One region of the Cytobacillus sp. T106 genome, then DNA from elsewhere that is predicted to be linked to it. Evidence: riboswitches for the same ligand, from Rfam matches in the RefSeq annotation. Region 1 holds a riboswitch; each other region holds the start of a gene.
What was found. Region 1 has a riboswitch for thiamine pyrophosphate ahead of thiW (energy coupling factor transporter S component ThiW). Riboswitches for the same ligand answer to the same signal wherever they lie in the genome.

Region 2: it holds a riboswitch for thiamine pyrophosphate, as region 1 does, so the genes downstream of both, thiT (energy-coupled thiamine transporter ThiT) here and thiW (energy coupling factor transporter S component ThiW) in region 1, are expected to answer to the same signal.
Region 3: it holds a riboswitch for thiamine pyrophosphate, as region 1 does, so the genes downstream of both, thiC (phosphomethylpyrimidine synthase ThiC) here and thiW (energy coupling factor transporter S component ThiW) in region 1, are expected to answer to the same signal.

Annotation. Positions count from the first base shown of each region.
Region 1 covers NZ_JBEUMK010000006.1:193,491-197,938, reverse strand. Annotated here, with positions in the region: gene ABU165_RS13625 (LuxE/PaaK family acyltransferase) at 1-542, opposite strand, end outside; gene ABU165_RS13620 (solute carrier family 23 protein) at 505-1,860, opposite strand; gene thiW (energy coupling factor transporter S component ThiW) at 1,826-2,377, opposite strand; TPP riboswitch at 2,456-2,566, opposite strand; TPP riboswitch at 2,803-2,913, opposite strand; gene ABU165_RS13610 (DedA family protein) at 2,970-3,575, opposite strand; gene ABU165_RS13605 (hypothetical protein) at 3,798-4,064, shown strand; gene ABU165_RS13600 (manganese catalase) at 4,139-4,448, opposite strand, start outside.
Region 2 covers NZ_JBEUMK010000007.1:67,490-71,937, forward strand. Annotated here, with positions in the region: gene dnaN (DNA polymerase III subunit beta) at 1-1,105, shown strand, start outside; gene ABU165_RS14135 (helix-turn-helix transcriptional regulator) at 1,262-1,498, opposite strand; gene ABU165_RS14140 (hypothetical protein) at 1,610-1,855, opposite strand; gene ABU165_RS14145 (hypothetical protein) at 2,075-2,314, shown strand; TPP riboswitch at 2,392-2,490, shown strand; gene thiT (energy-coupled thiamine transporter ThiT) at 2,562-3,164, shown strand; gene ABU165_RS14155 (ABC transporter ATP-binding protein) at 3,382-4,448, shown strand, end outside.
Region 3 covers NZ_JBEUMK010000005.1:65,679-70,126, forward strand. Annotated here, with positions in the region: gene thiC (phosphomethylpyrimidine synthase ThiC) at 99-1,859, opposite strand; TPP riboswitch at 1,912-2,012, opposite strand; TPP riboswitch at 2,231-2,346, opposite strand; gene ABU165_RS11870 (LysE family transporter) at 2,526-3,158, shown strand; gene ABU165_RS11875 (ABC transporter permease) at 3,431-4,448, opposite strand, start outside.

The DNA.
Region 1 (4,448 bases):
AGCGACTCTGCTGCTCTCTGAAAGTCAAGGCCTTCTCCATTGTGAAAGAAGCGGCTGTACTCATTGCCGTAATAAAAGACAGCATTGGTAAGGTAGCGGGAAAGGGAAGAGTTTTTGTTATACTCATCTGATGGTGACAGTACAAAAATGGCCATCTTTTCCCGGTCAGGCAGTACAAAGTTTTTGAAAGGGCCTTTCATGGAGAGATCCCACAAGGATAAATCCGGATGAAAGTTCTTACCCTTAGCATCAGGATTGGTCGTCCCACTGGTCATAAAGACTGCCTCCGCCTCTTCAGCCGGTTCGCAGGTTAGTGTCAGATCTTTAAAACCATGAACCGGCATAGGGGGAATTTCTTCCCATGTGTGCACTGTAAAGGGAGTCTTCCTTTTAGCCTGGCAAAAGTTTTTATAAAATAAGTTATTCTCATACTGATAGCTGAAAAGTTTAAGCGCCAGTCTGCCAAACCTCTCATCAGAATCTTTCCCTGCTTCGATAAAATCTTTAATTTCCGCTATCAAACTGATCGATTCTTTTTTCATCACTTGCCGCTCCTTTCTTAAACAGATTTGGGAGATTGACTAAAGACAGCTGAAGAAAGATGCTAGTGAATGCTCCGATTAAGATGCTGTTCGTCAGGAATGTCCCTGCAATTCCTGACGCATTCACAGCATATGAAGGCAGTGATATGGCCAGCAGCATGGAAAGCCCGACAATCATATAGTTGATTTGAGTAGCTTCCGCCTTTGCCAGAATCGAGATCCCTGTGAACACCAGCGTTGCGGCAGCCGGCAGGAAGATTCCGCCGACAACCGGGGCCGGCGTCAGAGCCAGGAGTTCGCCCGCTTTAGGCACAAGCCCGAGCACCAGGAAGATGACAGCAGCAGCCATGACCGGGTATCTTGAGCCAACCCCGGTCAAACGCAGCAGGCCGACATTCTGCGCATAAGCTGTCGTCGGAAATCCGCCGATCAACGCTGACACAAAAGAGCCCGCCGACTCTCCCGCAAAACCGCCGCGGATCCTTTTGGCTGTCAGCTCCGTTTTCAGCATCGCAGAGGACGCCTGATAAACGCCCATTGCCTCTATTACAGCCACAAGATACGCAATGAAAAAGGTCAGGAAGGCTGCCCATTCAAATGTAAGTCCATACGGAAGCAACTGTGGAAGGCCAAACCATGCACTTTCCTTGATCATGGCAAAATCAGCTTTTCCCAGCGAAAAAGCAAGTGCATCGCCTGCAATCAAAGCAATCAAAAACGAAAAAGACTTCCAAAGGCCTTTTCCGAACAAAGAAAGGCCAAGGACAATCAAAGCTGTTGTTATCGACAGCAGCAGGGTTGATGGACTGGCAAACCCTTCATCACCCGGAGAGCCTCCCAGAAATTCATGCAAAGTGAACCCGGCAAGCGAGATCCCGACTAAGAAAATGACGGTCCCGGAGATGACTGGTGTGAACAGGGCCCTCAAGCGCCCAAGCACCCCGGTTATTGATAAAAGGAACACAATGGCGGCACTCACCAGGATGCCCCCGGTTGCTGCAGCAAGCCCATTCGCCTTGCCGGCTGAAATCATAATTGCATCAAATGCAGCTGACGGTCCCTGAATGATCGGCAGGCGGACCAGCTTTGTCGCCTGTATAAAGGTGACAATACCGGCTGCAATGAAGATGCTGTTCACCATATTAGCCGATAATGCAAATGGCAGTCCGATCATAGCTGCCACAAAGATGGGATCCAGCCAGACATTCGAGACAAAAACGTGCTGGAGCCCATATAAAACGGTTTTTCCCGGCGGAAGCTTTTCTTCCAATCCTATTAATATCTCATCCGTGCTGGATTCTGTTCTTCTTTCGTCCATCTTCATTCTCCTCATCCTTTAAATTGACCTGTTCGAAAATCGGTGTCCGTTTTTTCTTCAGAATGGCCAAAATAATGATTCCCAGTAGGGCTCCGGCAGTCGAACTGAAGATAAAGAGCGGAATAAAGCCGAATAGTGCGGCCTTCTGCCCCATGATCATGGTGGCAAGCGGATATGAAAGGAGCGCACCGATGATGCCGGTGCCAATCACTTCCCCAGTAAAGGCCATCGACAGCTTTTTTGTCCTGCTGTAGAGAAGCGCTGCAAGCAGCGCACCTGCCATGCTCCCTGGAAAAGCAAATACTGAGCCGGTTCCCATTAGATTCCTGAGCAGCGATATACATAACGCCTGTGCCACGGTGTAATAAGGGCCAAGCAATACGGCTGACAGCACATTCAGCAGATGCTGGACCGGGAATACTTTTGTAAAGCCAAGCGGAATATACAGCATGCTGCCTGACAGCGTTCCCACTGCAGCCATCATTGCAGCAGCAGTTAATCTTTGTGTTTTACCCATACAAAAATCCCTCCATGCTAATTTGCACTGAGGGAATGGAGGCGGAGGGGTTAACATGCCGGCTCTTTGCCAGCCGCAGCATAAAATCCAGCACTTCCCTCCGCCGGCATAACCCGGATCAGGTATAAGGGTCAGGGCCGGAAAAGGCCCACTCTCAGCCGGACTCCTCCGGCTCCCCCAGTGCTTTTATGTATTAACTTATCTTGGATATAAGGCTGTTTAGACCTTTAACGGCCTGGCTTAGAGTTTTTAAAATGAAGTGCCGGCCATTTTACCGTTAATTCCTGCTGGTAAAGGAATCTATCAAGAAGGAACTGATATAGGCTTCCAATCAATTTTACGATTACTGCTCTTTTGATCCCCACTAAAAAAGCCCGGTCCCCATATGAAAGAAGGACCAGGCTTTTGCACACATAAAAAAAGTACTGTTGCTCATTCTACTTTCCTACGCTGGCATGATCCAGTTCAGGTCCAAAGGGTTAAAAAACATCGGTTTTCCTCTCAGCCCGCCTGTGCGGACACCCCTAGCAGTCACACAATATCCAATTAAGAATCATCATAACTTTGTTACTGTCAAAAGTAAAGACAATGTTTATTTCTTCCTGCGCCTGATCAAAAAGAAAGCTGCGCCAATAACAGCCGCCGCAATCAGCATATACACCACATTAGAATACATATCCAGATACCCCACTGCCGTTTCCCATGAATCACCAAAGGCCGCTCCAATATTTACAAGGATTGTATTCCAGATCAATGTGCCGATGACTGTAAATAGCAGAAACAGCGGAAAGTTCATTTTTGCCATCCCGGCAGGAATGGAAATCAGGCTTCTTACCAGCGGGATCATCCGGCATATCAGAATTGTCCAATAACCGTAGCGGTCAAACCATCCAAAAGCTTTATCTAAATCAGCCTTTTTCAGGCGGAGTATGCCTCCCCACCTGTCTATCATTCTCTCAAACCTGTTTCGGCTCAGTAAAAGGCCCGCCCCGTATAGCAAAGCAGCGCCCACTGTCGAGCCAAGGGTAGCCGCTGCAATCGTTCCAATAACAGTAATATTTGTTTGTGCCGTCATGAAGCCGCCAAATGTCAATATAATTTCAGACGGGATAGGGGGAAAAATGTTCTCAAGCGCAATCAGCAGGAAAATTCCTGCATATCCGAATTGTTCAATCACATCTTTAATCCAGTTCTCCATAATACCTCCCAAGACGAAAAAGCATATCAGTTAATTAACGTTAAATTCTGATTCCATCCCTTCAGGAAAAGGAGATTTCCTATAAGTTCAGGCCATTCAGATGAAATTAGAATAACTCATCCTGAAAAATAATCAAACAATAACTTGCACAAGACCAAAAACAAGAACATTCGTTCTTGAAGTGCATATGTTTTATGGAGACTCTTAATGAGGAGGATGTCCATGAAAGCTATCCCTGATGCTTTTGCCTGCATGGCACGTTATCTTATGGAGGATGATGAAGCATCTGCAGAATTGTGGAATAAAGTACTCCTTGCTGCTAAAAAAAACGGGTTGGGAAATGACGAGGAAGCTATATTGCCTGCTGCTGTAGAATCATTAAGGGTACTGATGAGGAAAATGAAATCATCCCAGCCTGCAAAAAGTCCTGCCGCTTATTTTTACGTTGTCATAGATCGCAAGCTAAAGCTGCTGAAGGTACATTTTTAATTTTGTTAAGAACTTACCTGAGCCGAAAAAAGATCCGCCAGTGATTAGGGGCGGATCTTCTCTTTTATGCGTAATTAAAATTGGGATGGAGGCGGTGTCTGTCCAGACGGCATTGTTCCATGAATATAAATCGGGCCTGGCGCCAAAATTGGTATCTGCCCCATCGGCTCCGGGTTTTCAATATATTCGAACTGCCCCTGTCCATCCATGCTCGGCCCTTTTGCCCATCGGCCTTCTGCACTGTCTGTCCCTTTTGAGCAGTTCATGAAGGAATAAGATACTTCCTGCTTTTCCTGCTGGCGGTTGAATGTGCCTGGCACAACCTTGCCGTCCCGTGCTTCAAGCTCTGAGATTGCTGCGAGCCATTGGTTTTGGTGCATAGTG
Region 2 (4,448 bases), on a different contig from region 1:
TAGTGCCGCTGGCAAACTCGTTATGATAGAAGCACACAGCGGAGGCCTTTCTGTCTCTTCCGGAAACGGGGACCGCTCTGTGATCTTTGAGCACCCATTAATAAACTGCAGGGATTCTGGCCTGGATATATTGGAATATGGAAAGCTGGCAGCTGATGGAAGAATGCTTTCTGAAGTCATCAGGAAAATACCTGGCCGTTTAAGCATCAAAGCTTCCACTTCACATAAAATCCTGATTAATTCAATGGACAAGCAGATTTCCGCAGCGATTGCGGGTTTCCCGTTAGACCAGTCTGCTGATAGAGCAGATGCAGAGTTTCCTTATATATATACTTTGAAAGCATCTGATCTTGCAGCAGGATTGAGGAATACAGCTGCATCTGCGGCCAAAACAAGCTCAAGGCCAATCCTGGAAGGCATCAATCTGGCATTTGATGAAAACGGGCTGACATTCACGGCGACAGATTCAAGCCGGCTTGCCATGTGGAAAGCTGACGGCTCTGCTGGGTTCAGCCAGTCATTTACTCTCCCGGCAAGAAATGCAGCAGAATTGCTCAAATTGATAGGCAAGTCACCAAGTGGAGAAGCAGCCATTTATATATCTGATTCACAGGCCGTATTCGCCACATCAACATTCCGTTTCTGCTCTTCGCTTTTGACCGGCAGATTTCCCTCTTCTGAGAAACTGAAGCCGGAAGGGTGCAAAACAGAGTTAGTCATCAATAGGAAGCACCTTCTTCAAGGTGTCAAGCGGACAATGATATTTGCTGGAGAAAAAAGAAGCTCTCTTGTTTCCATCCAAGCCAAGGATGAAAACTCCATCACTATATCTTCCCCAGTGTCTGAAATGGGCATGATCGAGGAGGTGCAGGAATTGCAGAGCATCAGAGGAGAAACAGAAGCTTCAGCAGTAATAAATGGGAGTTATCTGGCGGATGCGCTGATAGGAACAGAGTCAGAATATATTAAAATAAGGCTTTATGGGACAATGAAGCCAATCCTAATCTCTTCCCCTGGGGAGGCAAACTATTTTCACCTTATTTCTCCTGTCAGGACTGCATCAGGGATGTTCCTTGGCAAGGGACAGGTTCAGAATCAAGATTAAAACTGAAAGGTGAGAAAATCAAATCTGAAGGGGATCTGAATACTAGTAGAATATTATTAAAAGAGGGAAATCTGTTGCGCTGTATCAAGTAATCCAGCTGGAAAACGGCCAAAGCGGGGAGGGCTAAGCAGAGGTATTTCCTCCCATCCAGGCTTTTTAGCTGAAAGGAGGCATACCGCGGCCGATTTCCTTAATGATGCTGGTAATGGATTCAATATCCTGCGCTTCAAGTCCGAACGCATTTTTAATCTTTTTTTCTATATTGTCTGAAACATTGCGTTTCCCGATTTCAATCAAAGCAACCAGTGAAAAGCTGCAATTAATCATTTTGGCGAATTCACGCTGTGAAAGATTATAATTCTTTCTGATAAACTTAATGATTTCTTTATCCAAGGTTAAATCTCCTTTTTTCTTTTATTTTCATATTATAAAAGAAAGTGAAGAACATCACTAGTGAAATATAAAAATAAAAGAAGGAAGGAGAAGAAAAAAGCGGCTTTTGAGTTAAAGCGGCTGCTTGGCTGGCTGATCTGCGCGTGGTATCCGGCTATAAACAAACCACATGTTCAGAAACTCGACTTTAAGCTTCTCGCCGGGCTTCAATTTTTCAGTTTCATTGACCACAACAAGCTTCTGACCTTCCAATTCCACTGTTTTTTCATCCACTGCGTCAGCGATATAAACCTTGAAAATAACTTTATTGAACCAATATGGATTCAGCCTGCCTTTTATATCAAGGATATTCTTCATCTTAAAGCCTCCTTCCTGTATGCATGTAAAATCTGATTATTTGAAAATTTAAACAGTTACCAGAATACTTCATATATTAATTGAATACCCGATTAGATCATATAAAAACCAGTAAAACTGATGAATTGAATAGAACATACGTTCTGTAATATACTAAAGTATGGACGGGAAACAACTTTTCCTGCCTGGAGCTTAATCTGTACTTAGAGGAAGGATCATATGAAAAAATGCCTTTATTGCCAGGCAGCGGGGGACCTGATCCCCCTCAAGGAGTGGAACAGGGACCGGACGATTTATTATTGCAGCAAGCATTATGAACAGGTGCTTAAGTTCCAGGAGAGAGAACAAAGGGAATTTGTCGACTATTTCAGACAGCACCCTAAGCTGCTGGAGTATCTCAGCAGCAAAAGTCTTGAACTTTATGAAAAGCTCGAAAAAGAGAAAGGAGGACCGGCATGACAAAACGATTTTTCAGAATATGCTCTTTTCCTGCCTGATGGAATGAGATATAATGCATTATAGTATTAATTACATAACGTAACCACAAGGGGAGCTTAATGCTGAGAGTGAACTTTTGTTCTGACCCTTTGAACCTGTTAGATAATTCTAGCGCAGGGATGTGGATGGATGGGTGAAGGTATGCCCGCTTCCTGATCAGTTCTCCCTTGAGGTTTGCGTTAATTCGGACAAAAGGGGAGAATTTTTTATGAAAAAATTAGGGCTGGTTGCCTTGATTGAAGCATCTTTTTTTGCAGCATTCGCTGTTATTCTTGATCTGCTTCCTTCTATTAAACTAACGCCTGCAATATCCATTTCCATTGCAATGGTGCCCATCTTCATACTTTCATTGCGATGGGGCTGGAAAGCGGGCTTCATTTCCGGATTCTTATGGGGGATTCTCCAGATTGTCATGGGCGACGCCTGGATAGTGACGCCCCTGCAGACTTTCATTGAATACTTCGTTGCTTTCGCCTTTATTGGCTGTGCCGGCTTCTTAGCTCTTGCCCTCCAAAAAAGCCTTGCTGAAGGCAGGAAGGGTAAGGCTCTGGGATGGGCAGCTGCAGCCATTTTCCTTGGCAGTGCGGGCAGATATTTCTGGCACTTTCTTGCAGGTATGATTTTCTTTGGAAGCTATGCACCTGAAGGGATGTCTCCTTTTGTATATTCTCTCATGATTAATGGGATAACGATGCTCGGGTCAGCTGTCTTATGTACAGCCGTATTGTGGCTCCTCCTTTCTGCAGCGCCGCGCCTGGTACAGAGGAAACAGGTATATTCCGCTGCGGAAGAGCATAAATTGGCGAACTGATAACCATGTGCACAAAGCAGTCCCTTCTGGCGAATCGGCCAGAAGCGACTGCTTTTGTTTTTAAAAAAGGGAAATTGAAGAGAATTGCTGAAAAATGCTTTCATTCGACAAATTTTGGTATATAATAAGTTACGCTATTATACTAAAGTGATAAACTGGCCTACAAGGCTTAACTTCTAGAGGTACATCGACTATTAATATAGTAAAGGAGATTGAAATGACAGATAAGTTTATTATCCGCTTTGAAGATGTTACAAAACAATATGACAATGACAGTCCGGTTCTGGACGCCGTCAGCTTTGATATAGAAAGGGGAAAGTTCTACACGCTCCTTGGTCCTTCAGGCTGCGGAAAAACGACGATCCTGCGCCTGATTGCGGGTTTTATCGAACCGACAGAAGGATCCATTTTCTTCAATGGACAAAAAATCAATAAAGTGCCTGCCAACAGGAGGCAGGTCAATACCGTGTTCCAGGACTATGCACTTTTCCCGCATTTGAATGTATTTGAAAACGTGGCATTCGGATTGCGCATCAAAAAAATGAAAAACCAGGAAATCAATGAGCAGGTGAAAGAGGCGCTCAAGTTTGTCAACCTGGAAGGATATGAACAGAGGGAAATCAAAGAGATGTCAGGAGGGCAGAGGCAGCGTGTCGCGATTGCGAGGGCGATTGTCAATAAACCGGAAGTCATCCTGCTGGATGAGCCCCTTTCTGCACTGGACCTGAAGCTGCGTACAGAAATGCAGTACGAGCTGCGGGAGCTTCAGAGAAGGCTTGGCATTACGTTTATATTTGTCACCCATGACCAGGAAGAGGCGCTTGCTCTTTCTGATGAAATCTTTGTGCTGAACAAAGGCCGGATTGAGCAGAGCGGAACGCCAACTGATATTTATGATGAGCCTGTCAACCGGTTTGTGGCCGACTTCATCGGTGAGTCCAACATCGTCGAAGGGACCATGCTAACCGATTATCAGGTTGAATTTGCAGGCAGGAAATTTGAATGTGTAGACGCCGGCTTCGATTTGAATGAAAGGGTTGAAGTGGTCATCAGGCCGGAGGATATGGAAATTACTCCGAGCGAGCAGGGCAAACTTCAGGTACGTGTAGATTCACAGCTATTCAGGGGAGTTCATTATGAAATTTCCTGCTTTGATAAAGATGGGAATGAATGGCTTGTCCATTCTACACGAAAGGCAAAAGTAGGGGATGAAATAGGCCTTCATTTTGATCCGGAAGCCATCCATGTCATGAGGCCGGGAGAATCTGAGGAAGAATTTGACCG
Region 3 (4,448 bases), on a different contig from region 1:
GTATCTCTGAAATTTGCTTTTCCAGCCCCCGGATCTTTTGCTGCATATTGAGGATCTGCTCTTCCATTTTCCAAACTTCAGTATTTCTTCTATGTTCACTAGATGGATGAGCCACGGCTGGCAAACTCCCCGGCTTTTTGCTCCATTGTATCCTCAATTGCCTCTGAAACGGTTTTCCCCTGACCTTTGGCCATCTGGCGGATATCCTTGGAAATGCGCATAGAACAAAATTTAGGGCCGCACATAGAACAGAAATGGGCGGTTTTTGCCCCCTCGGCCGGCAGGGTTTCATCATGGTATGCCCGCGCCCGTTCAGGATCCAGGGATAAATTGAACTGGTCGTTCCACCTGAAATCGAACCTGGCCTTTGACAATGCATCGTCCCGAACCTGGGCACCGGGATGGCCTTTGGCTAGATCTGCGGCATGAGCTGCAATTTTATAAGCAATGACCCCTTCCCTGACATCGTTTTTATCCGGAAGCCCAAGATGCTCCTTTGGCGTTACATAGCAAAGCATACTAGTGCCAAACCATCCGATCATCGCTGCTCCTATTGCGGATGTAATATGATCATATCCCGGGGCTATATCTGTCGTCAGTGGGCCAAGCGTATAAAATGGCGCCTCCTTGCAAATTTCCATCTGCTTATCTACATTTTCTTTGATCTTATGCATCGGAACATGCCCCGGCCCCTCGATCATCACCTGGACATCATGCTTCCAGGCTATTTCAGTTAACTCTCCGAGCGTTTCTAGCTCCGCAAATTGAGCCTCATCATTCGCATCTGCTATAGAACCCGGACGCAGCCCATCTCCGAGAGAGATGGAAATATCGTAAGCTTTTAAAATTTCACAGATTTCCTCAAAATGCGTATACAGGAAATTCTCTTTATGATGCTGGAGGCACCATTGGGCCATGATCGACCCTCCCCTGGATACAATACCTGTCGTCCTTTCGGCAGTCAGCTGAATATAGCGGAGCAGCACCCCTGCATGGATTGTAAAATAATCCACTCCCTGTTCAGCCTGCTCTATCAAGGTATCCCTGTATATGTCCCAGGTCAGATCCCCGGCAATCCCCTTCACCTTTTCAAGTGCCTGATAAATCGGTACAGTCCCAACAGGAACTGGAGAATTGCGGATGACCCATTCACGGGTTTCATGGATGTTCTTCCCGGTCGAAAGATCCATAATCGTATCTGCCCCCCAGTGCACTGCCCAGGTCATTTTTTCCACTTCTTCCGCGATGGAGGAAGAAACAGCCGAATTGCCGATATTCGCATTGACCTTCACATGAAAATGGCGACCGATGATCATCGGTTCCGCCTCCGGGTGATTGATATTGGCAGGAATGATCGCCCTTCCGCTTGCCACCTCGCTCCTGACGAATTCAGGATCCAGATTTTCCCTGATGGCGATGAACTCCATTTCAGGTGTAATGACCCCTTTCCGGGCATAATGCAGCTGAGTCACATTCCTGCCCTCTTTTGCCTTGAGAGGGAAGGGGGCTTTATTCGGGAAAATGTCTGCATAAGAAACTTCGGTCCCGGCCCGAAGCCCGTTATCCTCCGGCTTCTGCACTCTGCCTTGATAAGCTTCCGCATCCTTCCGCTCCTCAATCCAGCCTTCCCTTACCCGGGGCAAACCTTTCGTTATATCTATCTCAAAATCAGGATCAGAATAAGGGCCGCTCGTGTCATATACACAAACAGGCGGATTGTCCTCTGTTCCAATAGCAGTCCTCGAGCTTTCCTGGATTATTTCCCTGACCGGGACCTTTATATCGTCCCTGATGCCGTTTACATATACTTTCCGGCTTCCTGAAAAAAACAGTCTATTCATTTGATATAAATCTTTCATACTTCTTCCTCCTCCATCTTTGTGCCTCAGGGCAGTTTTTTACGGAGGAAGCAGGCCATGCCGGCTGCTTCCCTACGCTGACATTAATCAGATCAGGTTCCAAGGGTTTAGGATTTTCCTTTCTCAGCCTGTAAAGCTCCCCCAGCAGTGAATAAAATCTAATAGAAACTTTCTTGCATTTTTCAAAATAAAAACATCAAGTTATCTGCACACTATTTTTTCATGCGTTTATTTTTTCACAGCAAAAACCCCCCTTGCATATTGCACCGGGGGCATGCCAGGCCAAAAAATGGCATACAGCTGCCGCATCTTTCTTCTGCAGAAGCTAAAAAGCGGACTCCTGCAAAAGGAGTCCGCGTATGTATGACAAATAAAAGCCATCTACACTTCCCTCCGCTGGTACGAACCAGATCAGGTATAAAAGGGTCAAAGACTAAAAACGGGTCTTACTCTCAGCCGGCCTCTACCGGCACCCCCAGTGCCAAAATATGCTATTTTCATAAGCTACTATACCATATGCCGACCAGGAAGAGAACAGACTAATTTCATATTATTCCAAAAACACAAAGCTGGAGATTTTAAGATTTGCGGTCCTACCCTCTGTGTTTGCTGCATAAAATTGTACAAGTCCTTCCGGGCTAATCCTTGAATAGGCGAGTGATATCATTGAGCATTGGAATATACATCAGCTATATCGTTTTAGGACTTTCACTGGCGGCGCCGATCGGCCCTGTCAATGCTGTCAGGCTGGAAAAGGGGCTGAAAAACGGATTTTGGCACGCATGGATTGTCGGCGCGGGATCGATGATCGCTGACGGGGTTTATATGCTGATCGTCTATCTCGGACTCGTGCAATTCCTTGACTCCCCTATGATTCAAACCTTCCTGTGGCTGTTCGGCGGTTTTATTCTTCTTTATTCCGGAATCGAAGGCATGATGAATGCCAATAAAATATCTGTCACTTACATACGGAGCAAAGAATCGCTGTTCAAATGCTTTTTCACCGGATTCATCATGTCGGTTTCAAGCCCGCTGTCGATTTTGTTTTGGCTGGGGATTTACGGATCGGTTTTGGCCAAAACGGCGTCCTCCTTTGGGACAGGCCAGCTTCTTGTCTACAGCCTCATGATTTTTATCGGACTGGGCCTTTGGGACATTTTTGTGGCAGGCCTGACGAGCGGATTCAGGCGGTTCCTGACCTCAAAAGCGATCATCATCATCAGCATGCTTTCCGGACTGTCGCTTATTCTTTTCGGAATCTATTTTGGATATCAGGGGATTGCTTCTTTGTTTGGATAAAAAAACAGACAAACCTGATATAAATCGGGTTTGTCTGCAGTCATTATTTTTTAGAACATTGGAACAGCGGCATTAAGTATTTAAGCCTGTTGATTGGAGTGCAAGGCACGCAGACTCCTGCGGGAGATAGCGGCAAGGCTGAGACCCCGCAAGAGCTTGCTCTGAGGAGGCTCAGCGTCGCCCCGCGGAAAGCGGAGTGCCTGGAACGCAAATCAACAGCCCCATTTATAGGCGGAAATTATTCATTAAGCTTGCCAGGGCTGATTGACCGCCTATTTATTTTTAGACAGCTGCAAAGCTTTTTTTATATCCTTGAAGGAATTGGACTTTCCGTACATGAGCACTCCGCCCTTGTATACCCTAGCTCCAAATATTGAGAGCAGCAGGATGGACACAACCAGGATCCCAATCCCCGCTATCGGCTCCCAGACCGGCAGGGTGAGCATTCCTACTCTCATGAACATCAGCATCGGGGTAAAGAACGGGATATAGGAGCTGATGGTCACAAATGCTTTTTCCGGCTGTGACAGCCCGATGATCGCGATCATAAAGCCGGCTACAACGAGCATGGTCATCGGCATGATCATCTGCTGGACATCCTCGATCCTGCTGACAAGCGAGCCCAGGAAAGCTGCAAGTGTGGCATACAGGAGATAGCCGAGAATAAAGAACACTACAGCATACATGATAGTGGCTGCCGGAATATCGCCGAATCCGAAGAATTCAAAGAAGCCTCCCTGCATCGACTCAAGATTCCGCTTGACGAAAAAGTAGCCTACCAGCAGCAGCACCGACAGCTGCGTCAGGCTAAGCAAGGCGATCCCGAGAATTTTGGCGAACATCTGCTTGATGGGTGAAACGCTTGAAATCAGGATTTCCATCACACGCGAAGATTTTTCCGTAGCTACTTCCATCGCAATCATGCTTGAATACATGATGACAGCAAAATAGATGATGAACAGCAGCACATAAACAAGGCCCCTTGCCTGTGTCAGCTCTTCCTCTGTTTTGGCATTCTCCTCCAGCGCATCCCTTTGGAACTGGACAGGCTCATAGAGACTGGCAAGCTCTGCCTCAGAAAGATTGATTTTTGAGGCTGCGATCCCGGTCTTTACCTGCTGAAGGGCTCCCTCCAACTCACCTGATACCGATGTATCCGCCAGGCTGAGGGATTTGTATTCGGCAGCAGGAAGCTCTTCGGAATCGGCTGAGAGAGTAAGCAGCCCTGCATAATCGCCATCCTTCACTTTTGCCTCGCCATCGTCTGCCGAACCGCTGAACTCTTCAAGC